One region of the Brevundimonas sp. EU05-FHT14B07 genome, then DNA from elsewhere that is predicted to be linked to it. Evidence: predicted binding sites of a transcription regulator. Region 1 holds the regulator's gene; the other holds the start of a gene.
What was found. The regulator HrcA, encoded in region 1, represses chaperone genes, less so after heat shock. The targets are predictions, from matches to a motif close to GTTAGCANTCNNNNNNNNNGANTGCTAAC.
Positions count from the first base shown of each region.

Region 1 (15,580 bases):
GGTGATCTTGAACGCGTCAAGCGGAGCCCGCCCGGTGTTCAGTTCGGCGTCCAGCAGGTGGGCGATGACCTCGGTGTCGGTCTGGCTTTCGAAAACATGGCCCTCGGCGGCCAACTCGGCCTTCAGTTCGGCGAAGTTCTCGATGATGCCGTTGTGGACCAGGGTGACGCGACCGGCCTTGTGCGGGTGGGCGTTCTCCGTCGTCGGCGCGCCGTGCGTGGCCCAGCGGGTATGGCCGATGCCGACCGTCGCCGCCATCGGCTCCTCAACCAGAACGGCTTCCAGATTGCGGATCTTGCCTTTGGCGCGACGACGCTCGACCGCGCCATCGACCACGGCCGCGACGCCGGCCGAGTCATAGCCGCGGTACTCCAGCCGTTTCAGGCTTTCGATCAGCCGGGGAACGACAGGTCCGTTGCCGGTGACGCCGATGATGCCGCACATAAGCGAAGGCTCCGAGAAGTCAGGAAGAGGGCGCCGCTTTGCACTGGCGGCGATCCGGGGCTAAGCCACACATCAAGCCCCACCGGCCGTCTATGCAATCTTAAGGCGGGCCGCATCAAAAAAGGGGTTTCGGAACGTTACCCGAAACAAAGGACCAAGCCTTGGGCGACAGAAAATATTTCGGCACCGACGGCATTCGCGGGCGCGCCAACACCTATCCGATGACGGCCGAGGTCGCGCTGCGCGTCGGTCTGGCCGCCGGAAAGCTGTTCCGCACCGACGACGACCGCCGCCATCTGGTGGTGATCGGCAAGGACACCCGTCTGTCCGGCTATACGATCGAGCCGGCCCTGGTAGCCGGGTTTGCATCGGTCGGAATGGACGTGCGCACCTTCGGGCCCGTGCCGACGCCGGGCGTGGCCATGTTGACCCGCTCGATGCGGGCCGATCTGGGCGTGATGATCTCGGCCTCGCACAACGACTATGCCGACAACGGGATCAAGCTGTTCGGGCCGGACGGTTACAAGCTGTCGGACGAGATCGAGCTGAAGATCGAGGCCATGATGGACCAGGGTCTCGACCAGGGCCTGGCGCCGTCGAACAAGCTGGGCCGGGTCAAACGCATCGATGACGCTCAGGCCCGCTATATCGAGATCGCCAAACAGGCCTTCCCCAAGCGGCTGACGCTGCAAGGGCTGCGCATCGCCGTCGATTGCGCCAACGGCGCCGGCTACAAGGTCGCGCCGACCACCCTGTTCGAACTGGGAGCCGAGGTGTTCCCCGTCGGCGTGACCCCCAACGGAACAAACATCAACGCCGAGTGCGGCTCGACCCATCCGGCGACCCTGGCCGATGCAGTCAAACGCTACCGCGCCGATATCGGCATCGCCCTGGACGGTGACGCCGACCGGCTGATCATCTGCGATGAGACAGGCCGGGTCGTGGACGGCGATCAGATCATGGCCCTGGTCGGGCTGGACTGGGCCAGGCGCGGCCTCCTGACCGGCGGGGGCGTGGTGGCAACCGTCATGTCCAACCTGGGGCTGGAGCGAAGACTGAAGTCCCAAGGCCTGACGCTGGAGCGGACCAAGGTCGGCGACCGCTATGTCATGGAAAGGATGCGCGAAGGCGGCTTCAACATCGGCGGCGAACAGTCGGGCCACATCATCCTGCACGACCACGCCACCACCGGCGACGGCCTGATGGCGGCGCTGCAGGTGCTGGCCGTCTTGGTCGAATCCGGTAAGCCGATGAGCGAACTGGCCCGCCAGTTCGAGCCCGTGCCCCAAAAGCTGGAAAACGTCCGCTTCACCGCCGACAAGCCGCTGGAGATCGACACGGTCAAGGCCGCCATCGCCGAGGCCGAAGCGGCCCTGAGCGGTCAGGGACGGCTGCTGGTGCGTCCTTCGGGCACGGAAAAGCTGATCCGCGTCATGGCCGAGGGCGACGACGAAGCGCTGGTGAAGCGGGTGGTGGCCGATGTGGCGGGCGCGGTGCGCTCAGCCTAGGGCTTACACGCCGCCGGAGGGTCGCCGTCGCGTTCCCACAGTTTGCAGGACCGGTCGATCTCCCCCTGGATCAGATCGCAGGGGTTGGCGGCGTTGCAGGGCGGGCGGGTCGCCGGGCTGACTTGGATGCAGCGCTCGACCAGCCGGGCCGAGGCGGCGGCGCCGATGGCTTCGCGGCAGGGGACCTCGCTGACCGGAACCGGCTGAGCGGGCATGTCGGGACCCTCGGGAATGCTGGCCTCGACGTCCTCGGCCGGTTTGGTCGCTTCCTTCTCCGCAGCCGCCGGCTTGGCGGGCGGGGCAGGCGGCGGGGCGTCGGGCGCCAGTGGGACCGCGTCGATGACGTTGCTGCTTCCCGCAGTGTCTCCGGACGCAGGCTGATCGACTGGATCAGCGCGCTGACATCCGGCCATCAACAGAACGCAGGCGGCCATCGAAAGCCAGGGGGATCGACGCATCGACTTGTCTCCGGTCAGGACTGACCGGACGAAGATGCCCGTCCGCGCCGCGAGGTGAAACCCCCTATCGCTTCACCGCCGCCAGGGCCGCTTTCTGCAGGGCGAACAGTTCGGTGCAGCCGATCTCGGCTAGCGAGAAGAGCCGATCGAACTCGGCGCGCGAGAAGCCGCGCTTCTCGCCGGTGGCCTGGACCTCGACGATCTGGCCCGAGCCGGTCAGCACGAAGTTCGAATCCGCCTCGGCTTCGGAATCCTCTTCGTAATCCAGGTCCAGCACCGGCACGCCGTCGCACACGCCGCACGACACGGCCGCCACCTGATCCGTGATCGGGTCGGCCTTAAGCACGCCCTCGTCACGCAGATAGTTCAGCGCCAAGCTCATGGCGACCCAGGCGCCGGTGATCGACGCCGTGCGGGTGCCGCCGTCGGCCTGGATAACGTCGCAGTCGATCAGCACCTGACGTTCGCCCAAGGCCTTCAGGTCCACCACGGCGCGCAGGGAGCGGCCGATCAACCGCTGAATCTCTTGCGTGCGGCCCGACTGTTTGCCGGCGGCGGCTTCACGACGCCCGCGTGTGTGGGTGGCGCGGGGCAGCATGCCGTATTCAGCGGTCACCCATCCCTGACCCGAGTTCCGCATCCAGCCCGGCACCTTGTCCTCGATCGAGGCGGTCACCAGCACCTTGGTGTTGCCGAAGCTGATCAGGCAGGAGCCCTCGGCATAGCGATTGACGCCGGTCTCGATGGTCACGGGACGCAGTTGGTCGTCGGTGCGTTGCGAATGGCGCATGGGAGGGATCCTTGGAAGTCTGACCTTGGAAGCTGTGGCGGCGGTGCTTATCCTGAAACCGTGAGCCTGTATGCCCCGAAAAACCCGCCGTTCGACGCCGGCCAGTCCCTCGCGGGTCTGGCGGGGCTGGATGCGCGGGCGCGCGACATCTTCCGTCGCATCGTGGAAAGCTATCTGGAGACCGGCGAGCCGGTCGGGTCGCGGACCCTGTCGCTGGGCGGCATCGCCCTGTCGCCTGCCTCGATCCGCAACACCATGCAGGATCTGACCCTCGCGGGTCTGCTGGCGGCGCCCCACACCTCGGCCGGCCGCATCCCGACCCATGCGGGCCTGCGCCTGTTCGTCGACGGCCTGCTGGAAGTCGGCGACCTGACCAAGGAAGAGCGTCGCGAGATCGACGGGCGGCTCGCCGGGCGCGGCCGGAACTTCGAGTCCGCCTTGGACGAGGCCTCGAACCTGCTGTCTGGCCTGGCCGGCGGCGCGGGCGTCGTATCGAGCCCGGTCCGTGATTCCGGCGTCAAACATGTCGAGTTCGTCGCCCTGGGCGGCGATCAGGCCCTGGTCGTCATCGTCGCTGACGACGGCACGGTCGAAAACCGCATCATGACCCTGTCGGCCGGCGTCACGCCTTCGACCCTGGTCGAGGCCTCCAACTTCCTGAACGCCCGCCTGCGCGGTCGCCCCTTCGCCGACGCCAAGCGAGAGATGACCCAGGAGTTGGAAATCGCACGGCGTGAACTGGACCAGACCGCCGCCCGCCTGGTCGAAGACGGTTTTGCCGCCTGGTCCGGCGGCCAGGATCGCGAGCGCGCCCTGATCGTCCGCGGCCGCGCTAACCTGCTTCAGGACCGGGAGGGCCTGGCCGATCTGGAGCGGGTCCGCGTCCTTTTCGATGATCTGGAGCAGAAGGAACAGCTGATCGGCCTGCTGGACGGCGTCGATGCGGCGCAAGGGGTACGCATTTTCATCGGCGCCGAGACACGGTTGTTTTCACTTTCGGGTTCCGCCGTGATCGCGGCGCCCTATATGAGCGGCCGACAGCGGGTTCTGGGCGCCATCGGCGTCATAGGCCCCGCAAGACTGAACTACGCCCGTGTCATTCCGTTGGTGGACTATACCGCCCGGGTGCTGGGCCGGATGCTGGACGGGAACGACAAGTGAGCGACAAGCCCCTTAACGATGAACTGAACGCCGTGGACGCCGACATGGCCGAAACCAACGCCGAACACGGCCTGGACGCCCATCCGTCAGACGATCTGGCGCCGCTGGACGCCGTGATCGCCGAGCGTGACGAATGGAAGGACCGCGCCCTGCGCGTCGCCGCCGAGATGGAGAATCTGAAGCGCCGTTCGGAGACGCAGCAGAACGACGCCCGCGCCTTCGCCATCCAGCGCTTCGCCAAGGACCTGCTGGGCGTCGCCGACAACCTGGAACGCGCCCTGATGGCCGCGCCCAAGGACGCCGAGGGCGCGACCGCCGGTCTGGTGACCGGGTTGGAACTGACGCAAAAGGCCCTGCTGCAAGCCTTCGACGCCAACGGCCTGAAGCGCGTCGCGCCCCAGGCCGGCGAGGCCTTCAACCCGCATCTCCACCAGGCGATGATGGAACAGCCGTCCGAGACCGTGCCCGGTGGATCGGTGATCCAGACCATGCAGTCCGGTTTTGAACTGTTCGGCCGCACCGTGCGCCCCGCAATGGTCGTCGTCGCCGCCAAGGCATCCGGCGCCCAGGCTCCCAACCCCTATGGCGCCGCCCCCGCCGCCGACGGTCAGGCCTTCGACGGCAAGGCCTGATCTAGGCTTTTAACGCTTTATCGAATGTCGCCAGCAGCTTGGACCAGCCGTCCTTGGCGTCCGCCTCCGAATAGCTGGCGCGGTAGTCGGCATGGAAGCCGTGCTGGGCGTCGGGATAGATGTTGATCTGGCTGCCGGTCTGGCCGGCGCGCGCCAGGGCCTCGCGCATCCGCTCGACGCTGGCCAATGGAATGCCCTGATCCTTGCCGCCATACAGGCCGAGCACGGGCGCCTTAAGGTCGTCGGCGATGTCGACCGGCCAAGGTTGGCCCGATGAGATTTGAACCGGCGTGGCGTCTGCAGCAGGCGCCAAACGGCCGTACCAAGCCACGCCCGCGCCGATGGCGGCGAAGCGCGCCGCCGCCTGCCACACCACCTTGCCGCCCCAGCAGTAGCCAGTGATGCCGACCTTGCCGTCCTTGGACCACGACTGCTGGCTGGCCCACTCCAGCGTCGCCGACAGGTCGCCCATCACCTGCTCATAGTTCGCGGCGCCGACGATCTGCATGATCCGCTGCATGTCCGACAGGGGCGCAGGATCCTCGACCCGATTGAAGAAGGCGGGCGCGATGGCGGCATAGCCCTGCTTGGCCAGGCGGCGGCAGATGTCGCGGATATATTCATGGACGCCGAAGATCTCGGACACCACGACGACCACCGGGAAGGGGCCCTCGCCCGCAGGCCGCGCCACATAGGCCGGAAGCTGGAATCCGTCCGGCGCGGCATAGGTCACGGTCTCCGCGGCCAGACCCGCCTCGTCGGTGGTGATCGGCTTGGCCTCCTTCGCCAGCGCCGCGACCGCATAGCCGGAGAACAAAAGCCCCCCAAGCGCCCCCAGGCTTCGTCGGCTTAGCTTCAGATCGTCGGCGGTCTGGCCTTCGGGACGGATCAGGACGGTCATGGGACGCTCCAACGCGAGAAAGCGGTCAGAGCATCACGGCGAACGACGCCCGTCCAGTCACGATAAGGCGCGCTGTTGAAGTCTCGACGACTTCTACAACGGACAGAAGGGCGCTCAAGCAGCGAGCGACCGCGTCGCGAGCGTTAGCGCCATTCTTCTCAAGATCAATGCCTGAAGACCCGCACCCCGGTGAAGGCCATGGCGATGCCCTTTTCGTCGGCGGCGGCGATGACCTCGGCGTCGCGCATCGAGCCGCCCGGCTGGATCACCGCCGTGGCGCCGGCCGCGACGGCTTCCAAGAGACCGTCGGCGAAGGGGAAGAAGGCTTCGGACGCACAGGCCGAACCCTCGGCCAGCGACTGAGTCAGCCCCTTGGCTTCACCAGCCTCCTTGGCGCGAATAGCGGCGATGCGGGCGCTGTCGCGACGGTTCATCTGGCCGGCGCCGATGCCGGCGGTCTGGCCGTCCTTGGCGTAGACGATGGCGTTGGACTTGACGTGCTTGGCCACGGTGAAGGCGAACAGCATGTCCTGGATCTCGGTCGGGGTCGGCTGGCGCTTGGTGACGATCTTCAGGTCCGCCGGCTTGATCAGGCTGCGATCCCGCGACTGAACCAGGAAGCCTCCGGCGACCGAACGGAACACCTCGCCCGCGCCGTGGGGGTCAGGCAGGCCGTCCGTGATCAGCAGGCGCAGGTTCTTCTTGGCCGCGAAGACGGCCTTGGCCTCGTCGTCGGCGCCGGGGGCGATGACGACCTCGGTGAAGATGCCGGTGATGGCGCGGGCGTCGTCGCCGTTCAGTGGGCGATTGACCGCGATGACGCCGCCGAAGGCCGAGACGGCGTCGCATTCCAGCGCGCGGGCGTAGGCCTCCGACAGGTCCTTGCCCACCGCGACGCCGCACGGATTGGCGTGTTTGACGATGACCACGGCCGGCTGTTCGAACTCCGCGACCAACTCATAGGCGGCGTCGGCGTCGGCGATGTTGTTGTACCCCAGTTCCTTGCCCTGAACCTGTTCGGCATAGGCCACGCCCGGACGGCGCTCGCCGGTGCGGTAGAAGGCGCCCGTCTGGTGTGGGTTTTCGCCATAGCGCAGGGTCTGGGCCAAGGAGCCCGCGATGGACTTGCGGGCCGGCGCGGCATCCTCGACCTGGCTTGCGAACCAGCCCGAGACGGCGGCGTCATAGGCGGCGGTGCGGGCGAAGGCGCGGGCGGCCAGGCGTTTGCGAAGGCTGAGATCGGTCGAACCCTCGGCCTTCAGCGCCGACAGGATCAGGCCGATGCTCTCGCCGTCGACGGCGACGGCGACATAGCCGTGGTTCTTGGAGCCGGAGCGGATCATGGCCGGGCCGCCGATGTCGATGTTCTCGACCGCCGCCTCGAAAGATCCGCCCGCCGCGACGGTGCTTTCGAACGGATAGAGATCGATCCAGACGATATCGATGGCGCCGATGCCGTGGTCGGTCATGGCCTGGGCGTGGTCGGCCGCATCGCGCACGCCCAGCAGACCGCCGTGAACGATGGGGTGCAGGGTCTTGACCCGGCCGTCCATCATCTCGGGGAAGCCCGTCAGATCGGCCACGTCCTTGACCGGCAGGCCGAGTTTCTTGATCGCCGCGCGCGTGCCGCCGGTCGAGACCAGTTCGACGCCCAGATCGTGCAGGGTGCGGGCCGCCTCCTCCAGCCCCGCCTTGTCGGACAGGGAGATCAGAGCGCGTTTCGGCTTCACCTGATCGGGCGCGGGCGGAAAGTCGGGAGCGGCGGGCATGAGGCGGCGTCCGTAAAGGCTGGGGGAGGATGGCGCGGCGTCTAGCACCGGGGCGCCTGTGCGTCATCCCTTGCCTTCAAGCCTTGCTGTTTCCTTTGACTGGGAATCTCTCAGTATTTGGCCACACTGGGCTATCAATGGTGGGAGATAGCTCTGGTCAAGTTCGAGAGTGAACCGATGAGTTTGCATCATTGGATCGGGGGTCGCTTCGATGACCACGATCAAGTGACCCAAAGCACCGCAAGTGATCTTGGCGTCAATGTATGGCTCAAGACAGCAAAGGTGAGCGACGCCTTCCAGCTGAAGATTCAATTCTGCAAGTTCGTCGCGAAATGACAAGATTTCGTCGCTTCGTATCCCAGGGCCCTGAATGTCTATGCGAGATCCGGGTGCTTCTATGTGGGCATGAATGTTGATCCAGTTGGCATCATCATAGTCCACAGCATCTGCAAATTCTCGCGAAAGCGTCCAAATGGATAGCCAGCCGAGCTTGAGGTCGGGCTCTCCATAGAGGGCTCGCGGATGCTTCATGTCGGGTCGCCGCTCGCGCCGGCCGGGCTCAGCTTCCAGCGGATCTTGGTCTCGCTGTCGGTACGGGCCGAGCCACGCACCACGATCTGCAGGCTGCGGCGCGTCAGGCCGGCGTCGATATGGACGCTGGGCTCGATGGCCACGTCCGGTCCATCGGTCCTGAACCACCAGCCTCGACCCGAGGCGCCGCGCAACAGGATCGAACGGCGATCGCGCGCCAGGGAGGCCTGAACCCCCGGCTCCAGATGGAAGCGGATGGCGTAGGGGGCGGCGATCTGGCGCACCATCTCCTTGCGGCCGGGCGTGGGGAATAGCTTTTCTTCGGCCCGCAGTTCGTCCAGGCGCTGGTCCAGATACAGCCGGCGCTGATGGTTCAGGCCGAACAACTCATTCCAGCCGTCGTGCTCCATTTCCACCCAGACAGCGCCGTCGCCGTCGCGCAGGTCGGTGGTCACATGGATCGGCGGTCCGACCAGGCGCGGGCCCAAGAGCTCACCCTTCCAGCCGCCCAGCGGTTCGTTCAGCGACCGTTCGCCCAGGGTCAGCGTCGAATGGGCCGGCGTGAGGCGCAGGGCCTGGCGGTCGGTCGAGGCCGGCGTCCAGCCCGAGCCGGTCACCAGCCGATCCTTGCCGCAGGCGATCTCCAGCGCCATCGGCTGGGCGCAGGCGGCCGCCCCCCAGGCGTCGCGCGCCGGCGGGGCGGTGTCGGCGATGATGGTGAGCAGAGGGCTGGCGATGCGCGTCAGGCCGACGACCGAACCGATCGCTGGAGGCGTGTCGTCGCTTCTGGCTATCGCTTCGTCGTCGTGGGCGCGGGCGGCCGCGACGCGTTCAATGGTGGAGGGACCGCCGCCCTGGAAGCTGGCCAGACGACCATCGGGCAAAGTCAGCAGGCGCAGGCCCTGCGTCAGCCGGACGATGGCGGCCGAGACGCTCTCAGGCGTCGGTTCGGAAAGTTGCGACAGGGCGTCGTCCAGCGTCAGCAGGTCGAGCAGCAGCTCAAGCCCCGCCTCGGGACTGCGCGACGCGTGGCCGCCGTCGGCCTGCACCGTCGTCTTCAGGGCGCCATCCAGCCGCGACAGCGCCCGGCGACGCAAGGCCTGCCCCGGCGCCCCCGCCAGCACGCAGCCGCCGATGGCCGCCGCCGTCAACCGCTCGGCCCGGCTGGCCAGACCGCCGGGCGGACGGAGCAGCTGCCGGGTCTGGCGCGCCAGACTGTCGGCCAGTTTCAGTCGCTCGGCCTCGGTCGCCACGGCGCCCATCCGCCGTGCGCCGCACGACAGATTGACGACTCGCCGCGCCAGGATTTCCGGTCCCCAGGCGAAGGGCGACCATCGTGCGAAGGCGTCGGCCCAGGCCAGGGTCAGACGCAGCGCCTCGCGCGCGCCACGGTCGCCTTGGGCCATCAGCCCCGGCAGCCAGGCGAAGGCGTGAAGCTCGACCGCAAAGGGCCGCGAGGGACTGGGCCGGTTCCACGGATCGGACGGAGGCTCGACCTCCATCGAGGCGCCCGCCAACATGAAACGCCCGGCCAGGACATTGCGCCCCGGCGCCGGATCATGAGGGCGGAAATCACGCGGCGTGGCGGCGAACGCGGTCACCTTGCCTCCGCCCAGCGGCGACCCCAGCGTCAGGCCGTAACCGGGCAGGCCGTAAAGCTCGATCCACAGCTGCCGCGTCGCCAGCCGCCCGGCGATGGCGGGCCACAGGCCGGGTCCGGCTATCGTGTCGCCCGACCGCACGGGCGTGCGTACCGGGGCGCCAGGCAGGCCGGGGATCTGACCCGAGGCGACATCCAGCGTCGTTTCCTGCCCCCGTGGAGCGAAGGGGCCGAGCGGGCTCACGAGAGGCTCGGAGCAGCCGGCGCGGCTTTCAGGGCGGCGATGTTGGTCGCGTAATCGCCCTTGAACACGAACGACCCAGCGACCAGAGCATCGGCCCCAGCGGCGACGCAGGCTGCGGCGTTGGCGGAGGTCACGCCGCCGTCCACCTGAAGGTGAGCCGACGAACCGGCGCGGTCGAGAATGGCCCGCGCGCCCGCGATCTTCTTCAGCGAACTGTCGATGAACTTCTGACCGCCAAAGCCCGGATTAACAGACATGATCAGCACCAGATCGACCAGATCGATCACCTCTTCCAGGATCGACAGCGGCGTCGCCGGATTGAACACCACGCCCGCCTTGGCGCCCAGCTGACGAATGCGACCCAAGGTGCGGTGCAGATGCGGCCCGCTCTCAGGATGGACGGTCAGGACATCGGCGCCTGCTTCGCGGAACGCTTCTAGCCACGGATCGACCGGCGCGACCATCAGGTGCACGTCGAACGGCAAGGTCGTGTGCGGCCGGATCGCCTTCACGATGTCGGGGCCAAGCGTGATGTTCGGCACGAAATGCCCGTCCATCACATCGACGTGGATCCAGTCGGCGCCCGCCGCCTCAAGCGCGCGGACTTCTTCACCCAGCCGCGCGAAATCGCTGGCGAGGATCGACGGGCAGATCAGAGGAGTAACGGCCATGGCCTCCGGATAAGGCGGGTTGCGGGCGGGAGCAAGGCGCTCACGCTCAGGACACCCGTTCCAGCCTTGCCGCGAAGAAGCCGTCCAGTCCGCCGTGTTCGGCCCACATGGAGGGCAGGATGCGCAGCCAGCCTTCGGGCGTCAGCGCCTCGGGCGGGGCGCCGACCGCGGCCGGATCGGCGGCGACAGTGCGGAACGCGGGGTTGCGACGCAGGAAGGCGATGATCTGGGTCTCGCCCTCCTCACGCTCCAGCGAGCAGGTGCAATAGACCAGACGGCCGCCCGGCTTCACGCGCTCGGCGGCGGCATCGAGCAGGCGGTGCTGAACGTCCGCCAATTTGGCGACCTCTGCCGGTTTGGTGGCGCGCAGGACTTCGGGATTGCGGCGGAAGGTGCCCGTCGCGGTGCAGGGCGCGTCCAGCAGGACGGCGTCGAAGGTGCGGGCGTCCTCCCAGTCCTCGGCCGGAACGGCGACCACTTCAGCCGTGAGGCCGGTCCGCTCGAGATTCTGCGTCAGGCGTTTCAGACGCGGGGCCGAACGGTCGAGCGCGACGACCGTGGCGCCGGCGGCCGCCAGTTGCAGCGTCTTGCCTCCAGGCGCGGCGCACATGTCGAGCGCCGTCTCGCTGGGCTTCACATCCAGCAGCCGGCCGGGCACGGCGGCGGCCGCGTCCTGGACCCACCAGTCGCCGTCCTCGAAACCGGGCCATCCGGCCACATCGCCGCGACGGCCGGTGCGAACCGTGCCACCGGACAGAACCTCGCCCTCGACAGCGGCGGCGACCGCGGCGGGATCAACGCCTGGCTTCAGGCTGATATCGGTCGCGGGTTCTTCGCGCGCGGCCAAGGCCAGACCCGCAAGGGCGGCCTCGCCATAGGTCGCCTTCCAGCGCGCCGCGATCCAGTCCGGCAGATTGCTCTCGGCCGTCGTCAGGCCGGGGCCTTCACGCCCAACCCCGCGCAGCACCGCATTGACCAGATTCTTGTAGGGCCGGGTCTTGGGATCGCGCTCGGCCAGTTTCACCGCCGTCGAGAAGGCGGCGAAGGCGGGCGTTTCCAGCACCAGAGTCTGGGCCAGGGCGATGCGCATCAGGGTGCGCACAGCCTCGGGCGGCGACTTCTTCAGGCGGCGATTCAGGATCTGGTCGATCTCGCCCAGACGACGCAGGGCCGCCATGGCCACGGCCCGGGCGAAGGCGCGGTCCACCGGCTCCAGCGCGCGGGCGGCAGGCTGAGAAAGCGCTTCGTCCAATCCGTTGCGCTTCTCCAGCGCGGCGTTCAGCAGGATGCCGGCGACGACGCGGGCTTCGACGCCGATGTCGTCCTGCGACGGGCCCTGAGCGGCCTCGGCCGGGGCCGGGCGCGGGCGGCCCTTGGTGGCCATGCGACGGCCGCGCGCCTGCGAGCTCTGCCCGCCCCGTCCCTCGGTGCTCATACAGCCACCTGTGCGCCCAGCTCGACCACGCGGCCGGGCGGGATGTGGAAGAAGTCGGTCGGATTGGCGGCGTTGCGCATCAGGAAGATGAACAGCTTGTCCTGCCACAGCGGCATGCCCTGACGCGCCGACGGAATCAGCGAGCGTCGGCCTAGGAAGAAGCTGGTCGACATGATGTCGAACTTCAGCCCCTGTTTTCGGCACAGGCCCAGGGCGCGCGGCACGTTCGGCGTTTCCATGAAGCCGTAGGTGACCGTGACCTTCTTGAAGTCGTCGTTGATCGGCTCCATTCGCACCCGGTCGGCTTCCTTGACGCGTGGGCGCTCGGAGGTGCGCACGGTCAGGATAACGTTCTTCTCGTGCAGCACCTTGTTGTGCTTAAGATTGTGCATCAGGGCGACCGGCGCGACATCGGGATCCGAGGTCAGGAAGATGGCCATTCCCGGAGCACGGTGCGGCGGACGGGCCTGAAGCATCTCGATCAAATCGTTCAGCGGCAGGCTGTCCTTGCGCGTCTTGGCTGTCAGGATCTGCGTCCCGCGCACCCAGGTCCACATCACGACGACCAGCAGGGCGCCCAGCACCAGCGGCATCCACGCACCGTCCGGAATCTTCAGCAGGTTGGACGTCAGGAAGACGCTGTCGATGAAGGCGAACGGAATGAGGGTCCCCGCCACCGCCCACATCGGCCACTTCCAGCCCTTGCGGATGACCGAATAGGCCATCAGCGTATTGACCAGCATGGTGCCCGTCACCGCCACGCCATAGGCGGCGGTCAGGTTATGCGAGCTCTGGAACACGACCAGCAGCACCAGAACCCCAACCATCAGGAAGGTGTTGACCGCCGGCACGAAGATCTGTCCGGCCTGGGTCTCGGAGGTGTTCTTGATGTCGATGCGCGGCAGAAGGCCCAGCTGCACCGCCTGCTGCGTCACCGAGAAGGCGCCGGTGATCACCGCCTGGGAGGCGATGACGGTCGCGGCGGTCGCCAGGATCAGCATCGGCCAATAGGCGAACTGCGGGACCATGTTCCAGAACGGGTTCTCGGACGCGGCCGGATTGTCCAGGATCAGGGCGCCCTGGCCCAGATAGTTCAGCGTCAGGCACGGCAGGACGAAGGCCAGCCAGCCCATGCGGATCGGCGCCTTTCCGAAATGGCCCATGTCGGCATAGAGGGCCTCGGCCCCCGTGACGGCCAGGAAGACGCTGCCCAGGATCACAAAGCCCAGGAAGCCGTCATTGAGCAGAAGCATGACGCCATAGTGGGGCGACAGGGCCCGCAACACGCTTACGTCGTCGAAGATATGATACAGGCCCAGGGCCCCCAGGCTCAGGAACCAGACGGCGGTGATCGGGCCGAAATACTTGGCCAGGCTGGCCGTGCCGCGCGACTGGACCAGGAACAGGGCGATCAGGATGCCGGCCGAGATCGGCACGATGAAGGAATCCAGCCGCCCGGCCAGACCCGGCGCGTCCTGAAGGCCTTCGACGGCGGACAGGACCGAGATGGCGGGCGTGATGATGCCGTCGCCATAGAAAAGGGCCGCGCCGCAAACGCCCAGAATGAAGATCCAGGCGCTACGCCGACCGACCGCGAACTGGGCCAGGGCCATCAGCGACAGGGTGCCGCCCTCGCCCTTGTTGTCGGCGCGCATCAGGAAGAAGACGTATTTGAACGTCACCACCACCATCAGCGCCCAAAACGCCAGCGACACGACGCCGATCACGGCCAGATCGCCGCCGACGCCGGAGCGCGCATGGTCGATCGCCTCGCGCAGGGCGTAGAGCGGGCTGGTGCCGATGTCGCCGAACACCACGCCGATCGCGCCGATGGTCAGGGCCCAGAAGCCGCCGTGCTTGGCGGCCTGGCCGCCCTGGATGTGGGATTCCGGACCCGTGGCGTGGGTGGGCTTGTCCGGCGTGTTCGACGCGGGCGAGGGAGCGCTCGCGTCGTGGGGAGTGTCCCCGGCCATGCGTATCCTCCGGGTCTCCGACGCGGCGTCGGTCCCTTCAAAGCGGCGAGCCTTTAGGCTCATTCCACGCGGTCTTCAATCGCGCCGCAGCGGATTCGGTTTCGGCGTTCTGCGGCGCGATTTGTGATTCGGCCCCTGAACGCCTATTTTCGCATCAGGAACAGAACCATGTCAGACAGCCAACGCTTCCCCGTCGCCGCCCACGCCCTGGCCTATATGGCCCACAAGGGCGCGTTCGGGCCTGCGCAGGCGATGCCCAGCGGCGTGCTGGCGTCCTCGATCCCGACCAATCCCGTCGTGGTGCGCCGCGTGACCGCCCTTCTGGCCAAGGCTGGGCTGATCGCCACCCGTCCGGGCGCGACCGGCGGCTCCTGGCTGTTGCGTCAGCCCGAGGACATTCGGCTGGATCAGGTGCTGAAGGCGGTGAACGGCTGCGCCCACATCGGTTCGCCCCCTGCCGGCGCCAAGGGTTGCCCGATCAGCGAACATATCCCGCGCCAGGTCGCCAAGGCCCTGACCGCTGCGGACGAGGCCGCGACCGAAGCCCTGTCCAAGATCACCATCGCCGACCTTCTGGCCGAGAACCCGATGTCGCTAGCGGCCTTTGCGCCGCACAAGTCCTGCCCCGTCGCGGCCTGATCGCGCCGTGAACCGAACCGTTCTGATCACCGGCGCCTCCGCCGGCATCGGCGCGGCCCTGGCCCGTATCTATGCGGCCGAGGGTTGGAATGTGATTCTGACGGCGCGTCGCCAAGCCCCGTTGCAGGCCCTAGCCGACGACCTGACCGCCGCCCACGGCGTGACCGCGACCGTCATCCCCGAAGACCTGTCCGACCCCGCGGCGCCCGAGCGGCTGGTCGCGACCATCGAGACCCGCGGCCTGACCGTCGACGGCCTGGTCAACAATGCGGGATTCAGCCGTGTCACCGGCTTTCTGGACACCGACCTGGGCGCCCATCGCGCCATGATGCAGGTCATGCTGACCGCGCCGGTCGAGCTGTCGCGCCTGTTGCTGCCCGGCATGATCCAGCGGGGCTTCGGCCGGGTGCTGAACGTCGCCTCCCTGGCCGGCCAGATGCCCGCGACTGGGGGCGACACCCTGTACGGACCGATCAAGAGCTTCTTGATCAAGGCGTCGCAGGGCTTGCATCTTGAGACGCAGGGGACCGGCGTTCACGTCACCGTGCTGAACCCCGGCTACACCCTGACCGAATTCCACGACGTTAACGGCTCGCGCGAGCAGGTCTCCAGCGCCTATCCGGCCTGGATGTGGATGGACGCCGCGCGCGTGGCGCGCATCGGCTATGACGCCTGCGAGGCCAACCATCCCAGCGTCACCCCCGGCGTCATGAACAACGTCATGGCCGGACTGGCCCGCTTCCTGCCCGATGGCCTGGCGCTTCGCATGGTGGCGAACCACGCGAAGCGGCTGGACCGGATCTGATCAGATGTGGATGGCGTGC
Region 1 is NZ_JBYTCZ010000002.1:722,178-737,757, forward strand. It holds gene glmS (glutamine--fructose-6-phosphate transaminase (isomerizing)) at 1-444, opposite strand, end outside; gene glmM (phosphoglucosamine mutase) at 606-1,952, shown strand; gene AC3WRC_RS07660 (hypothetical protein) at 1,949-2,410, opposite strand; gene rph (ribonuclease PH) at 2,475-3,200, opposite strand; gene hrcA (heat-inducible transcriptional repressor HrcA) at 3,267-4,361, shown strand; gene grpE (nucleotide exchange factor GrpE) at 4,406-4,993, shown strand; gene AC3WRC_RS07680 (dienelactone hydrolase family protein) at 4,995-5,894, opposite strand; gene purH (bifunctional phosphoribosylaminoimidazolecarboxamide formyltransferase/IMP cyclohydrolase) at 6,059-7,663, opposite strand; gene AC3WRC_RS07690 (WapI family immunity protein) at 7,727-8,194, opposite strand; gene AC3WRC_RS07695 (heparinase II/III family protein) at 8,191-10,038, opposite strand; gene rpe (ribulose-phosphate 3-epimerase) at 10,035-10,709, opposite strand; gene AC3WRC_RS07705 (RsmB/NOP family class I SAM-dependent RNA methyltransferase) at 10,756-12,144, opposite strand; gene AC3WRC_RS07710 (potassium transporter Kup) at 12,141-14,117, opposite strand; gene AC3WRC_RS07715 (Rrf2 family transcriptional regulator) at 14,286-14,756, shown strand; gene AC3WRC_RS07720 (SDR family NAD(P)-dependent oxidoreductase) at 14,764-15,561, shown strand; gene lpdA (dihydrolipoyl dehydrogenase) at 15,562-15,580, opposite strand, start outside.

Region 2 (15,580 bases), on a different contig from region 1:
GCCGCGCGGCCGGTGCTGCGGCGACTGGACGAGGCGGCGATCTTCCTGATGATCGCCGGCAGCTACACCCCCTTCACTACCCAGCGGTTCGAGGGTCTGTGGGCCATCGGCTTCACCACCCTGATCTGGACCCTGGCCTTCCTCGGCGCCGGGGTGAAGCTGTTCGCGCCGCGCATCTCGGACAAGTTCTGGAGCGGCGTCTATGTCGTTTTCGGCTGGCTGGCGGTCGCGGCCCTGAAGCCGATGGTCGAGACGGTGCATCCGATCGCTCTGGCCCTGCTGGTCATCGGCGGCCTGATCTATACCGCCGGGGTCTTCGTCTTCATCAGCCCGCGCGTGAAGTTCCGCCGCGCCATCTGGCACGGCTTCGTCGTCACCGGAGCGACCGTGCATTGGACAGCCGTGCTGGTCGGCGTCGTGCTGGCTCCGGCGATGAGCCACTGATCGACCGTCCGTTCACGGCGGTTATCTGCCCCTCTGGCGCATCGCGTCGCAACGGAGGATAGTGACGCGTTGCAACATCGCGAGAACAAGCGTGGCTGACGAAAAGACCAAGGGTGGAAAGACCGGCGACAGTGCTCAGGTCGTCATCAAGAAGTATGCGAACCGCAGGCTCTACAACACGCGGACCAGCGCCTATGTGACGCTGGAAGACCTGGCCACCATGGTGCGCGAGGGCACGGAGTTCGTCGTCTATGACGCCAAGACCAACGACGACCTGACCCGCCAGATCCTGACCCAGATCATCTTCGAGGAAGAGAGCCGGGGAGAGGCCTTGCTGCCGGTTCAGTTCCTGCGCCAGCTGATCGGCTTCTACGGCGGTCAGATGCAGGGCGTCCTGCCCTCCTATCTGGAGATGTCCTTGGCCAACTTCGGTCGCCAGCAGGAGCAGTTCGCCAGTCAGATGGGCCGCGCCTTCGGAACCGGCGCGGGTGCGACCCTGATGGAGGACGCCGCGCGCGCCAATATGGCGATGTTCGAGCGCGCCATGCAGATGTTCCCGGCCTTCACCTATCCGCGCGCCGAGCCGACACCGGCCGCGTCGGACGAAAGGGCTGAACCAGCGCCGCCGCCCGAGGCGCCTGACGCCCTGGACGAGATGCGTCGCCAGATGGACGAGATGCGTCGTCAGATCGAAAAGCTGGCGGGCGGCAAGAGCAAATGACCGACCGGATCCAGGCCGTCGGCGGACCGGATCGGGTGGATCGTCGCGAAGGCGAACGCCGCGAGCGCGAGCGGCGCGCCCGATCCGCCTCGCGCGCCCTGGTCCCCGTCGATCCGCCTGAGATCGTCGAGCCCCAACCGGCCCCGGCAAGAGCTGCCGTCCTGCCGACGCCCGAGCCCGGCGCCGCCGCCTTCGTGGCCCAGCAGATGGGCCAGAGCGGCCAGAAACGGGGCCTGCGCGGCGGCCCGCCGGTTCTGGATGCGGCCCGCTCCGCCTACCTCGGAGCCGAGTATTCGGGCGCGGCCGAGCGTCGTCCGAAGACGGGCAAGACCGCCAAGACCGACATCTGAGCTGACGCCGCTCCGGCGGCACGGGGTTTGCTGGGGGCGAGGCAGAACGCTGTCAGCCGGACCCGCCCATGCCCGCCGTCTTCACCCTCGCCGCCAAAGCCTTCGACATCGCCGTCGTCGCCCTGATCTTCACGGCATTTTCGTGAGCGCTACCGCGCTTAGCGCTGCTTGAGCGCGTGTTTCTGGGGGCCTATCGCGCTTTGCGCGACTTGAGCGCATGTTTCTTGGAGCCTACCGCGCTTCGCGCTGCTTGAGGCCGTTGTCGGGGAGAGCCGTTGGGATCACGCTCCGCCGAAATCGAAGTCCTTGCGCGACGCAATGATGGTCACGATGAACCCGGCCAAGACGTCCAGCAGGATCATGATCACGATCAGGAAAAAGGTCGAGGTCGCGAACCCCGGTAGCAGCAGGAACTCCACCAGCACGCCGATGAACAGGATCATCGACAGGGCGTGATTGATGATGGCGATCCGCTGGCTGGAGGTCGACTTCACCAGCTCGAAGAACAGCAGGATCAGGCCGAGGAACAGGATCAGATCGCCGGATCCGATCGTCCATTGCGCGCCCGAGGTCATGGTGATCGAGAACAGCGGATCGCGCAGCAGCACGTCCGCCTGCACCATGCCCGCTCCGCTCGGCGCGCCGAACAGCACCACGATATTGTAGAGCACCACCGGGATCAGCAGCAGCGGAATGGCGAGCAGCATGGACGGTCCTCTTCGCAGCCGGTCCAACGGCTACGCCTGTTCACCCTGATTTAGCGCCGTTTGCGAAACGCCGCCACAAAGGTTCAAGCCTTGGGAAATCCACCTGCCCGGCTGAGCGCCGACGGCGCCGGCCGCCCGATGGCCTCGCCGATCCAGCGCGCCGTCGCGATCAGGGCGTCCAGGTCATAGCCGGTTTCGAACCCGCCGCGCGCCAGCATATAGACCAGATCCTCGGTGGCGATATTGCCCGTAGCGCCCGGCGCGAACGGACAGCCGCCGATCCCCCCGACCGAGGCGTCCAGCACGTCAATCCCGGCCTCGACGCCCGCATAGGCGTTGGCCAGGCCGGTGTTGCGGGTGTCGTGGAAGTGCAGGCGCAGGCTCGCGTCCGGTGCGGCCGCCTTAGCCGCCTCGACCTTTTTCGTCACCGCCCAGGGATCGCCCGCGCCGATGGTGTCGGCCAGACCGATCTCGCCGACGCCCATATCGGCGATGGCGCCGACCATGTCTGCGACCTGATCGACCGACACCTCGCCGTCGAACGGACAGCCCCAGACGCAGGAGATCATGGCCGACAGCGACGGCGCGCCCTCGCTGGCCTCGGCATTATGGCGGCGGGCGACGATCTCGCCCAGCATGGCCAGTTGATCCTTCACCGCCAGACCCTGGTTCTTCAGGCCAAAGCCGTCGGTGGCGGCGACCGAGACATTGACCTCGTCCACCCCGGTCGCCAGCGCCCGGTCATAGCCCTTGCCGTTCAACACGAGGCCGATGCGGCTGCGCCCCGCCTCGTTCGGCAGGGCGGCCATAACCTCTTCGGCGCCGGCCATCTGCGGCACATATTTGGGATGGACGAAGGAGACGGCCTCGATCCGTCTCGCCCCCGCCTGCTCAAGCCGCCGCACCAGATCGGCGCGGACGGCGGGCTCAAGCACCGCCTTTTCGTTCTGCAGCCCATCGCGCGGCCCGACTTCGACGATCTGGATGAAGCGGCCCATCACTCGGCTCCCGCTGCGGCGTTCCCGTTCCCGTTCCCGTTCCCGTTTCGGGGCGGCGGCGCATAGACGGTCAGGCTGACCGGATCGCCCGCCGAATAGTTGTAGCCGTTGACCGTCCCGACCGCGCGACCGGACACGCCAAGACGCGCCGCAGCTGCACGGAAGGCGTCGGCGTCGTGTCCTTCGACGATGGCGGGCCGCCCTTCGGCCAGGGCTTCGGCCGCACCTTGCGCGTCAGTCAGGTCGGTGTCTCGCCCGGTCAGGAAGACGAAGCTGGGTTCATGGAAGCCGGTGATCGCCACAGGCCCCGGCGTGCGGCCCTGACGCGGGTGCAGATCGGCCGCCTCCAGCGCCTTTTCCAGCTGGGGCGCGATGGCCAGGGGCCGCAGCTGGCGGATCGTGCCCGACAGGGCCGCGTGCGCCACGATCCCGAACGCCAGCGAAGCGACCAGCGCTGCGACCGGCGCGCGGTTCAGCAGAAGGAAGCCCCCCATCGCCCCCGCCGCCAGCGCCATGACCACCGTCAGCGCCGCCCAGGTCTGGGCCGTCGAGGTGCCATAGACGGTCAAGCCATAGACGGTGATGCTGATGATCAGCAGGGCCGCAAACGCGCCCAGGACCGCGCCGGTGATGCGCGAGACCTTGCCGATGGGCTGGGCCAGGGCGGCGGCCGCCAGCAGGGCCAGCGCCCCAAACGTCGGCAGGGTGTAGTGCCACAGCTTGGTCGGGGCCAGTTCGAACATCAGCCAGCCCGGGACCAGCCAGCAGACCAGGAACCGGATCGCCGGCTCGGCGCGTCGGCTCCAGCCCGTCGAGACGGCGGCGGGCAACAGCAGGGTCGAGGGGAAGAACAGCAGGGGCGCCAGCAGCAGATACATGCCGGGGAAGCCCGAATGGCTTTCGTGCGCGCCGGCGATCTTGGGCGCCAGGTCCCCGCCGATGGCCTCGCGCCAGAAGCCGCCGTCGGTGGCGATGGTGATGGCGATGGCCCACGGTCCGACCATCAGGGCGACCAGCGGCAGTCCCCACCCCCAGCCGAGGCGATACAGCCATTTGATGTTCCGGTCCCAGATCGACAGGGCGATGATCGCCAGGGCTACGACCAGGAACCCGATCGGTCCCTTGATCAGAATCGACAGACCGATCCCGATCCAGAACAGCAGCTTATGCGGCCGGATCGGGCGTTCGCCCGCCTTCGTCGCCATATAGATGCGCGCCAGCGCCGCCATGGCCAGGGTCGTCGCGCCGCACAGCATGGCGTCGGTCTTGGCGATCCCCGCCTCGGTCGACAGCAGGAAGGTCGCCCCCATGATGGCCCCGCCGAAGAAGCCGACCCGGCTGCCCAGCATGGCCGAGCCGGCCCAGGCCACGGCCCAGGCCGCCAGCATGGCGCCCAGCAGGGAGGGGATGCGATAGGGCGCGATTTCGCGGTCCTCGACATCCGAGGTCAGGCCCACGGCGATCGCCTGCATCCAGTAGATGCCGACGGGCTTCTTCCAGCGCGGCTCGTCCTGATAGCGGATATCGACATAGTCGCCGCTTTCCAGCATCTGGGACGTGGCCTGGGCGAACCGGCTCTCGTCGCGATCCAGCGGCGGCAGCAGCAGCAGGCCCGGCAGCCCGGCGATCAACGTCAGCAGGGCCGCGAGAACCGGCCCGCGCCAGCCGGCGATGCGGCCATCCAGATCGAAAGTCTTCATTCCAGACTCCTTACACGGCGACCACGCCTGCGTCAGCCGTCTCCCCTAAGCTCTCGTTATCCTCTATGGAGCGCCGATGACCCCCGAAACGCCCGAAATCTCCGTCGTCGTTCCCGTCCATGACGAGGCGGGCGCCGCCGTGCCGCTGGCGCGCGAGATCGCCGCCGCCTTCGCCGGCCGTTCGTACGAGATGATCTTCGTGGACGATGCGTCCAGGGACGCGACCCTGGCCGAGCTGAAGGCCGCCATGGCCGAACTGCCGGCGCTCCGCGTGCTGGCCCACGGGACCAATGCGGGCCAGAGCCGCGCGGTCCGCACCGGCGTCCTGGCCGCGCGCGCGCCGGTCGTGGTGACGATGGACGGCGACGGCCAGAACCCGCCGGCCGATGCGCCCCGCCTGGTCGATGCGCTTCTGTCCGCCCCCGGCGACGTGGGCTTGGTCGGCGGCCGTCGCGCCAAACGCCAGGACACCGAGGCCAAGCGCCAGGCCTCGATCTGGGCCAACCGTATCCGCCGCAAACTGCTGGGCGACGACGCCGACGACACCGGCTGCGGACTGAAAGCCTTCCGCCGCGACGTCTTCCTGCGCCTGCCCTACTTCGATCACATCCACCGCTACCTGCCGGCCTTGATGATCCGTGAAGGGTTCAAGAACCAGTACCTCGATGTGGACCACCGCCACCGCGAGGTCGGTCGGTCGAAATACACCAACTGGGGCCGCCTGCGCGCGTCGGTCTCGGATCTGCTGGGCGTCATGTGGCTGAAGACGCGGTCCCGTAAGCCGGGCGCGATTTCGGAGTTCTAGAACGCTGTCTCCTCCCCACCTCGTGGGGAGGTGGCGCGATGCCTCTTGCCGTCGTGACGGAGGGGCTGGCGCCGCATCTCCGACATCGGTGGGACTTCAAGAGCCCCTCCACCCCGCTACGCGCGGTCCCCCTCCCCGCTTCGCAGGGAGGAGACATGAAAAAGGGCGGGGTCTTGCGGCCCCGCCCTTCTGCATTTCAGCGTCGGTCAGCTTGGACTTAGAAGTCCATGCCGCCCATGCCGCCCATGCCGCCCATGTCGGGGGCCGAGGCGCCGCCCGACTTCTTGGGGGCGTCGGCGACGGCGGCTTCCGTCGTGATCAGGATGCCGGCCACCGAAGCGGCGTCTTGCAGGGCCGTGCGGACGACCTTGGCCGGGTCGATGACGCCCATCTGAACCAGGTCGCCGTACTCTTCGGTCTGGGCGTTGAAGCCGAACGAAGCGTCGCCGTTTTCCAGCACCTTGCCGACCACGATCGAGCCTTCGACGCCGGAGTTTTCGGCGATCTGACGGATCGGAGCCTGCAGGGCGCGACGGATGATCGCGATGCCGGCGTTCTGGTCGGCGTTGTCGCCCTTGACGTCGGCCAGGATCTTGGAGGCCTTCAGCAGGGCGATGCCGCCGCCCGGAACGATGCCTTCGTCAGCCGCGGCGCGCGTGGCGTTCAGGGCGTCGTCGACGCGGTCCTTCTTTTCCTTCACTTCGACTTCGGTCGAACCGCCGACGCGGAGAACCGCGACGCCGCCGGCCAGCTTGGCCAGACGTTCCTGCAGCTTTTCCTTGTCGTAGTCGGAGGTGGTGTCTTCGATCTGGCGCTTGATCTGGGCCACGCGGGCTTCGATCTCGTCCTTGCCGCCGACGCCTTCGACGATGGTGGTGTCGTCCTTGGTGATCGTGACCTTCTTGGCCTTGCCGAGCATGTCGATGGTGACGCTCTCAAGCTTGATGCCCAGGTCTTCCGAGATGACCTGGCCGCCCGTCAGGATGGCGATGTCTTCCAGCATGGCCTTGCGGCGATCGCCGAAGCCCGGAGCCTTGACGGCGGCGACGCGCAGGCCGCCACGCAGCTTGTTGACGACCAGGGTCGCCAGGGCTTCGCCTTCGATGTCCTCGGCGATGATCAGCAGCGGACGGCCCGACTGCACCACGGCTTCCAGGATCGGCAGCATGGCTTGCAGCGAGGTCAGCTTCTTCTCGAACAGCAGGATGAGCGGCTCTTCGAGTTGGGCCTCCATCTTGTCGGCGTTGGTGATGAAGTAAGGCGACAGGTAGCCGCGGTCGAACTGCATACCTTCGACGACGTCGACGGTGGTGTCGGCGGTCTTGGCTTCCTCGACGGTAATGACGCCTTCGTTGCCGACCTTGGCCATCGCCTGGGCGATCAGCTCACCGATTTCCGAGTCGCCGTTGGCCGAGATGGTGCCGACCTGAGCGATTTCCGAGTTGTTGGAGACCGGCTTGGAGTTCGACTTGATCTCTTCCAGCACCAGGGCGACGGCCTTGTCGATGCCGCGCTTCAGATCCATCGGATTCATGCCGGCGGCGACGGCCTTCAGGCCCTCTTGCACGATGGCTTGAGCCAGAACGGTTGCGGTGGTGGTGCCGTCGCCCGCCTTGTCGTTCGTTTTCGAAGCGACTTCGCGGATCATCTGGGCGCCCATGTTCTCGAAGGCGTCTTCCAGCTCGATCTCTTTGGCGACCGACACGCCGTCCTTGGTCGAGCGCGGAGCGCCGAAGGATTTCTGGATCACGACGTTGCGGCCCTTGGGACCCAGCGTCACCTTGACGGCGTTGGCGAGCACATTGACGCCGCGCAGCATCTTGTCGCGCGCGTCGGTGTTGAAGTGTACGATTTTAGCGGCCATGCGGGCAGCTCCTATCTATATGGATTAATTGAAGAACGTCGGACGTCGGGTGCTTAGGACAGCACGCCCAGGACGTCGGATTCCTTCATGATGATCAGGTCTTCGCCGTCGATCTTCACTTCCGTGCCCGACCATTTGCCGAACAGGATGCGGTCGCCGGCCTTCAGCTCCAGAGCATTGACCTTGCCGGTGTCGTCGCGGGCGCCAGGGCCGACAGAGACGACTTCGCCTTCCTGCGGCTTTTCCTTGGCGGTGTCGGGGATGATGATGCCACCCTTGGTCTTGGATTCTTCTTCAACGCGCTTGACCAGCACGCGGTCGCCGAGCGGACGGAACGCCATCGGACTTCTCCCTGTAAAACCCCCGGATCGGGGCGTTTTTGAAACGGTGTGCGGCGCTATCGCGATCGCCGTTTTGGCAGCCGACCAGCGAGAGTGCTAACGCGAGCGGGAGTTAGGCAGAGGCATCGTCATCGTCAAGCGGCGGCGGTGGATCGCCGCGCGAATTCTCTGTGACAAATGAACCGAAAATGAATGCCGACCTCCGGGGTCGTTCAAACTGGGAGCGATAGAAAGGCCTCAACGCTGGATGCCTTCCCGCCCCGGAAACGCAGATCGGCAAGCCAACAAGGAGACCAAAATGTCCAAGCTGCTGAAGATCACTGCGGTCGCCGCCGCCCCTGTTGTGGCCCTGAGCCTGATGGCCGCTCCGGCTTCCGCCCAATCGCGCGATCGCGACAACACCGGCCGCAACGCCCTGATCGGCGCCGCTGTCGGCGGCCTGGCCGGCGCCATCTATGGCAACGGCGACGGCAGCTACATCGCGGGCGGCGCGCTTGCCGGCGCGGCGTTGGGCGCGGTGGCCTCCAACCGCGGCTCGGGCTGCGAATACTACCGCGGCGGCCAATGCTACCGTAACCAAGGCCATTGGGAGCGCGAGCACGGCATCGACCGCAGCCGCTCGGGCTACGACTACCGCTACGACGGCCGCCGTTACGACTCGCGCTATGACCGCCGCGACTATCGCAATGATCGCGACTACCGCTACGACCGCCGCTGGTAAGCGTTTGACAGTTTAGATGACTGGAAGGGCCCGTCCGGCAAGGACGGGCCCTTTTCGCGTCAGCCCATCAGGCGGCGCATCAGGGCCGAAGTGGACGGATCGAGGTCCGCCGAGGGGCCGCCAGCGTCCACGTCCTTCAGGATCGCCTTGGCCAGGACCTTGCCCAGTTCGACGCCCCATTGGTCGAAGCTGTTGATGTCCCAGATCACGCCCTCGACGAAGGTCTTGTGCTCATAGAGGGCCAGGAGCGCGCCCAGGGTCTCGGGCGTCAGACGATCCATGACGATGGATGTCGAAGGCCGGTTGCCGGTGAAGGTGCGGTGGGACGCCAGGCGTGTCGCCTCCTCTTCCGACAATCCTTGCGCCAGACCTTCGGCCTTGGCGGCCTCGGTCGTCTTGCCCAGCATCAGTGCCTGGCCCTGAGCGAGTGCATTCGACCACAGCGGCGATTCCGGCGCGTCGGCATGCGTCTTCGCCACGATCACGAACTCGGCCGGCACGACCTCCGGCCCTTGGTGGATCTGCTGGAAGAAGGCGTGCTGGCCGTTGGTGCCCGGCTCGCCGAAGACCACGGGGCAGGTCTGACGCGTCACCGGCGTGCCGTCGCGATGCACCCGCTTGCCGTTCGACTCCATCTCCAGCTGCTGCAGGAAGGACGGCAGGCGGCGCAGGGCGTGGGCGTAGGGGGCGACGGTGCGGGCGGGCCGGTTCAGGCCATCGACGTTGAACACCTGGGCCAGGGCCAGCAGGATCGGCGCGTTCTGCTCCATCGGGGCCGAGACGAAATGGTCGTCCATGGCCGCCGCCCCGCCCAGCATGGCCTCGAATACGTCCCAGCCCAGGGCGATGCCGCACGACAGGCTGACCGCCGACCACAGCGAATACCGCCCGCCGACCCAGTCCCGGAAGGCGAAGGTGCGGCCGCAGCCGAAGGCCGCCGCCTTCTCCGGCGCCGCCGTCACCCCGATGAAGTGTTTGGTCATCCCCTCGGCCGGCAACGACGCCGCCAGCCAGGCCTTGGCCGCCTCGGCGTTAGCCAGGGTCTCCTGCGTCGTGAAGGTCTTGGACACGACCACCACCAGCGTCGTCTCGGGATCCAGTCCTGTAAGGGCCTCGGCCATGTCGCGCGGGTCGATATTGGCGACGAACCGCAGGTCGATGGCCGGATCCAGCGGACGCAGCGCATCCCACACCACGCGCGGCCCTAGGTCCGACCCGCCGATGCCGACATGGACGATGGCCTCGAACTTGCGCCCCGTCGCGCCCGCCTCGGCGCCCGACCGTACTGCATCGGCATAGGCCTTCATGTCCGCCCGCACGGCGTCCACCTCGGCCGAGACCGGCTCGCCCAGGGCCTTGAAGTCAGCGCCCGGCGCGGCGCGCAGAGCCGGATGCAGGACCGCCCGCCCTTCCGTCAGATTGACGGCCTCGCCGGCAAACAGGGCCGCGCGACGTCCCTCCACGTCGCTGGCGCGCGCCAGATTCAGACAGGCGTCAAAGGCGGCCTTGGTCCAGCTTTGTTTCGACAGGTCCAGATAGAGCCCCGCCGCCTCGACCGACATCCGCGCCAGCCGGTCGGGATCGGCGGCGAACTGATCCACGATCTGCGCGGTGGCGGCCTCGGCGGCGGCTTGGTCGAAGGCGGTCCAGGCGGCGTCGCGGGTCATCGTCGTCTCCATCGGGAATGACAGGGTAAACACTCGTTTACGGCTGGGGCGTATTCAGGTTCAACGTCCCAGCGGACGCTGAAACAGGAAGTCACCTCCATGTCCTGCGGCCTTGCTCTCACGATCGCCCTGGCGATGTCCAATCCCTCGGTGGCCCTGGCCGCCGAACAGCCGGCCGCCGCGCCCGGTGCGCCGATCTCGGTGGCGGGCGAGCCGCTGTTCGCCGACATCATCTCGCGCTCGGCCAGCCTGAAGGCCGTGGTCGACGGCTGGGCCGCCGCCAAGGCCGCCGACGACGCCGCCTTCTTCACCAGCCAGGCCTTCACCGGCTTCAAGGCCCAGGCGGAACAGTTGGCAGCTCTGGACATGCAGGGCCACCTGATCCTGAAGGAACGCGGCACCGACGGCGATCTGAAATGCATCCTGCGCGGCATTTCCGAGGACATGCCCAAGAAGGTTCAGGCCGTTCAGGCCGCCGCTAACCCGGCAGAACGCGCCACGGCCCTGTCGGAACTGTCCTATCTGCTGAACGACAACGTCGAAGTCATCACCGCCCCGCCCAAGCCGGAAGTCTGACGCCTTCTAGAGAGCGGCCAGCGCCTCCAGCACGCCCTTGCCGTAGCGATCCAGCTTGGACTGACCGACGCCGGAAATGGCGCCTAGACTGTTCAGGTCGCCCGGCTCGGCGTGGGCGATCTCCAGCAGCGTCCGGTCCTGGAAAATGACATAGGGCGGGACGTGCTGTTCCGAGGCGCGGTCGCGGCGCCAGGCGCGCAAGGCCTCGAACCGAGCGCGCACATCGGCGTCCATCGTCTCCAGCGCCGCATTGCGCCCTTCGCCCGATCGGTCACGACGACGCGGGGCGGTATCCGCCCTCAGAGGCGCGCGACGCACCTCGATCTGGCGCTCGCCGCGATAGACGGCGCGCACCGCTTCGGGATCGCCCAGCCCGACCAGCGGCTTGCCGTCGTTGGGATCCTCGGCCAGCAGACCTTCGAACAGCAAATGATCGACGATCTCGCGCCAGCTGTTCAGCGAAATCTCGCGCCCGATGCCCCAGGTGGACAGTTGCTGCTCCCACGGCTGCACGTCCTTGGTGCGGGCGGTCAGGTGATCGACGACGCGATTGCGCCCGAACCGGCCGCCCAAGCGCTGCACCGCCGCCAGCGCCTTCTGGGCCGGGACAGTCGCGTCATAGAGCTGGGGCGGGTCGCCGCAGATGTCGCAGACGCCGCAAGGCTGGGCGTCATGCTCGCCGAAATATCGCCGCACGGCCTGGGCCCGACAGACGGCGCCGTCCAGCATGGCGAACAGCTGGCGGGTTTTGCGCACCTGAACCGATTTGACCTCCTCGGCCATCGGGCGGCTGTCCAGCCGACGCAAGGACCAGGCGATGTCGGACGGCCCATACAGGGTGATGCCCTCGGCTGGCTCGCCGTCGCGCCCGCCCCGGCCGATCTCCTGCCAATAGGCCTCCAGACTGCCCGGCGGATCGGCGTGAATGACGAAGCGCACGTCGGCCTTGTCGACGCCCATGCCGAAGGCGATGGTCGCGACCATGACGGCGCCCTCCTCGGCCAGGAAGCGTTCCAGCCGGCGGTCGCGCTCTTTCGTGTCCATGCCGGCGTGATAGGCGATGGCGTTGGTCCCGGCGTCGCGCAGGGCCTGGGCCACGCGGTCGCAACCGTCGCGGCTGCCGCAATAGACGACGCCCGACTTGCCCCGCCGTTCGCGCACGAGTTCGATGACCCGCGCATCGGTCTTGGCCCGAGACGCGCTCTCCTTGCGCTCAGCCGAAAGTTGCAGGTTCGGACGCGCGAAACTGTCGACGAAGACCGTCGCCTCTTCCAGCCGCAGCGAGCGCAAGATGTCGTCACGGGTGCGGGCGTCGGCGGTGGCGGTGACGGCGATGCGCGGCACATCGGGAAACCGCTCGGCCAGCAGACCCAGGTTGCGATAGTCGGGGCGGAAGTCGTGGCCCCATTGCGAGACGCAGTGCGCCTCGTCGATGGCGATCAGGCTGAGCGGCAGTTCCGCCAGCCGGTCCATCATGGCGCCCGCCGCCAGGCCTTCGGGCGAGACATAGAGCAGGTCCAGTTCCCCCGACCGCGCCGCCGCCCAGATGGCCGAGCGCTCGTCCAGCGACACCCCGGAATCCAGCCGCGCCGCCGCGACGCCCTGCTGCTTCAACGCCTCGACCTGATCGGTCATCAGGGCGATCAGCGGCGACACCACCAGCCCCAGTCCGGGGCGCAGGATGGCCGGGATCTGATAGCATACGCTCTTGCCGCCGCCGGTCGGCAGGACCGCCAGCACATCGCCGCCCGACAGGATCTGCTCGACCACCCGCCCTTGCAGCCCCCGGAAGTCGGCGTGACCCCAGACGCGCGCCAACAACGCCCGCGCGTCGTTCAGGTCAGGCATATCGGTCGAGGAAAACTGGGGGCGCGTGGCCGGCATCCTTAAGCTGTGCACTCCTTGTTCCCGAACAGAAGGCGCCGCCGGCCGCGATGGCGACCGGCGACGACGTCATAGGGGGAAGGGTTTAGTGGGCGGGCGCTTCGGCGAACTGGCCGCCGACGCGGTAGCGCCACAGATAGGACGGGGCGATCGCCGCCATGCCGGCCGGATGGTCGATGCCCAGATCGCTGAGGCCGAGCGCATCGGCGGCGACCACATTGTCCTTCTCTAGCATCAGCACCTGATCGCGCGTCAGCGGCGGGGTCAGGCCGACGAACCGGCTCAGTTGCAGCAGCGAGCCCAGGGGCTTGGCGACGACGAAGGGCACGGGGACCAGCATCCGGTGGCGGCCCGTCTCGCGACGCACCAGCTCCAGCACTTCCCGGAAGGTGTAGAGGCTCGGCCCGCCCAGTTCATAGGTGCGGCCGGCGGCATCCGCGCGGGTCACGCCGCGCGCGATGGCCTCGGCGACATCGCCAACATAGACCGGCTGGAACCGGGTCTCGCCGCCGCCGATCAGCGGCAGGGCCGGCGCCATCGTCGCCATGGCGGCGAAGCGATTGAGGAAGCTGTCGCCCGCGCCGAACACCAGCGACGGACGCAGGATCACCGCGTCCGGATAGACGGCGCGAACGGCCGCCTCGGCCTGGGCCTTGGTGCGACCATAGGCCGAAGGGCTGGCGGCGTCGGCGCCGATCGCCGAGATCTGGACTAGGCGCTCAACACCCGCCGCCTTGGCGGCCTCGGCGATGGTCTTGGCCGCCTCGGTGTGGACGGCGTCGAAGCCGCGCTTGCCGCCTGCGTCATGCAGCACGCCGACCAGATTGACGACGGCATCCGCGCCGCGCACGGCCTGCGCCACATCCGCCGGATTGGTGATGTCGCAGCGCATGAACTGGATCTGGCCGGGATCGCCCAGCGGCTGGATTTCGATCGCCAGGACCGGGTTTCGCACGGCGACCCGAATGCGCCAGCCGCGACGCGCCAGGGCGCGCACCGCCTGCGACCCGATAAAGCCCGAACCTCCGAAGAGGGTCACGACGCCAGGGGCGAGGTCAGCCATAGGGAAAGCTCCAGTCGAAATCCGTGTCGGCGGGATAGACGATAGGGCGCCGCACCGCAACGCGGGCCTTCACGGTCACGCTGGCGTTCGACGCGCGGCCGCCCATCTGAGGCGGATGAAGCTTTTCACTATTGGCTACGAGGGTGCGACCCAGGCCGACGTCATCGCGCGCCTTAAGACGGCCGGCGTGCAAACCCTGGTCGATGTCCGCGCGGTCGCCGCATCCCGCCGCGCCGGCTTTTCCAAGACGATCCTGGGCGAGAGCCTGAAAGCCGAAGGGATCGACTATGTCCATCTGCGCGGGCTGGGCACACCCAAGGCGGGACGTGACGCGGCGCGCAAGGGCCGTGTCGACGAGATGCGCGTCATCTTCGCCGATCACTTAGCCGAACCCCAGGCGCAGATCGAGTATGAGCGGCTGAAGGCGCTGGCGGCCGACAAACCCGTCGCCTTGCTGTGCTTCGAGGCCGACCACGCCGGCTGCCACCGCGCCGTCCTGGCGGAACGACTGGCGGAGGAAACCGGCGTGGCGGTCGTGGATCTCTAGCCTTAAGGCCGTCCGACCAACTGATCGACCGAACCGCTGGTGACCGGGTGATAGAGCGGCCGGGCCTCGGCGTAGATGCGACGGGCGTTAGCGCGGCCCCAGTCGCCCTCGTTCCACAGGGTCTGGAACAGCGGCAGGACGAACTTGCGACGACCCTGGCTGGTCAGGAACTTCTCGGCCGTGGCGACCGACGGCTGATAGCGATGGGCCAGGGCGATCTGCAGCCAGGCGAAGGTCAGTTCGGCGTTGCCTTCGTTCGCCAGGTTCAGCGTGCGCTCCAGATCGGCCAGTTGCGCGCTCGTCAGCCAGTCGGCGCCTGTCCGCAGACCCTCGGGACGCCAGCCCAGGAAGCGCTGGCGCTGCTGGGTGTTCCAGTCCGCCCACGGAATGGCCGAGGCCGGCCCCTTGTCCTTGAAGAAGGCGACGGCGGCCGCATCCACCGGCTCGAAGGCATGGGACACCGGCGCGACGGCGTTGGACGGCAGGCCGGGCTGATAGACCCAGGCGTCCATCTGCAGCTGGCTTTCCAGCGCCGCGTCGCCCTTGATCAGGTTGTCGCGGATGTCTTGCAGGAACATGGCCGTGGTCATCGGACGATAGGCGTTGCGGTCGAAATAGCCGCGCAGCCACGCGTCGAACCGATCCCGTCCGACGGTGCGTTCGATGGTCCGCAGGAACAGGGCGCCCTTCTCATAGGCGATATCGTTCATGCCGTCGTCGGGATCGCGGCCCTTCAGGTCCAGATGCAGCCGGGTGTCCGCCGCCGGCAGGGACTTCAGCGTGTCCTGAAGGCTGTCCCAGCCCAGCACCTGCTCCTGCATGGCGCGGTCATGGCCATAGACCGACTCCATGATCCGGTTCTCGAAGTAGACGGTGAAGCCCTCGTTCAGCCAGAAGTCGTTCCAGGTCGCATTGGTGACCAGATTGCCCGACCAGGAGTGCGCCAGTTCGTGCGCGACCAGCGACACCAGCGAGCGATCGCCGGCGATGATGGTCGGCGTGGCGAAGGTCAGTTTCGGGTTTTCCATCCCGCCGAACGGGAAGGAGGGCGGCAGGACCAAGAGGTCGTAGCGGCCCCAGCGATAGGGGCCGTACAGCTTCTCGGCCGCCGTGACCATCTGGGCGGTCGGTTCCAGCTCCCATTGGGCGGCGCGCAGGCGGCTGGGCTCGGTCCAGACCCCGGTGCGGCCGT
Region 2 is NZ_JBYTCZ010000004.1:236,892-252,471, reverse strand. It holds gene trhA (PAQR family membrane homeostasis protein TrhA) at 1-444, shown strand, start outside; gene phaR (polyhydroxyalkanoate synthesis repressor PhaR) at 536-1,165, shown strand; gene AC3WRC_RS11660 (hypothetical protein) at 1,162-1,515, shown strand; gene AC3WRC_RS11655 (hypothetical protein) at 1,797-2,222, opposite strand; gene AC3WRC_RS11650 (hydroxymethylglutaryl-CoA lyase) at 2,306-3,220, opposite strand; gene AC3WRC_RS11645 (ArnT family glycosyltransferase) at 3,220-4,920, opposite strand; gene AC3WRC_RS11640 (glycosyltransferase family 2 protein) at 4,997-5,725, shown strand; gene groL (chaperonin GroEL) at 5,943-7,589, opposite strand; gene groES (co-chaperone GroES) at 7,643-7,930, opposite strand; gene AC3WRC_RS11625 (YMGG-like glycine zipper-containing protein) at 8,229-8,651, shown strand; gene pgi (glucose-6-phosphate isomerase) at 8,711-10,318, opposite strand; gene AC3WRC_RS11615 (hypothetical protein) at 10,418-10,894, shown strand; gene recQ (DNA helicase RecQ) at 10,901-12,742, opposite strand; gene AC3WRC_RS11605 (complex I NDUFA9 subunit family protein) at 12,864-13,841, opposite strand; gene AC3WRC_RS11600 (DUF488 domain-containing protein) at 13,957-14,388, shown strand; gene AC3WRC_RS11595 (M1 family metallopeptidase) at 14,391-15,580, opposite strand, start outside.
Region 2: groES (co-chaperone GroES) is a predicted target of HrcA. The motif match lies at 8,003-8,031, and genes of this name have one in related genera.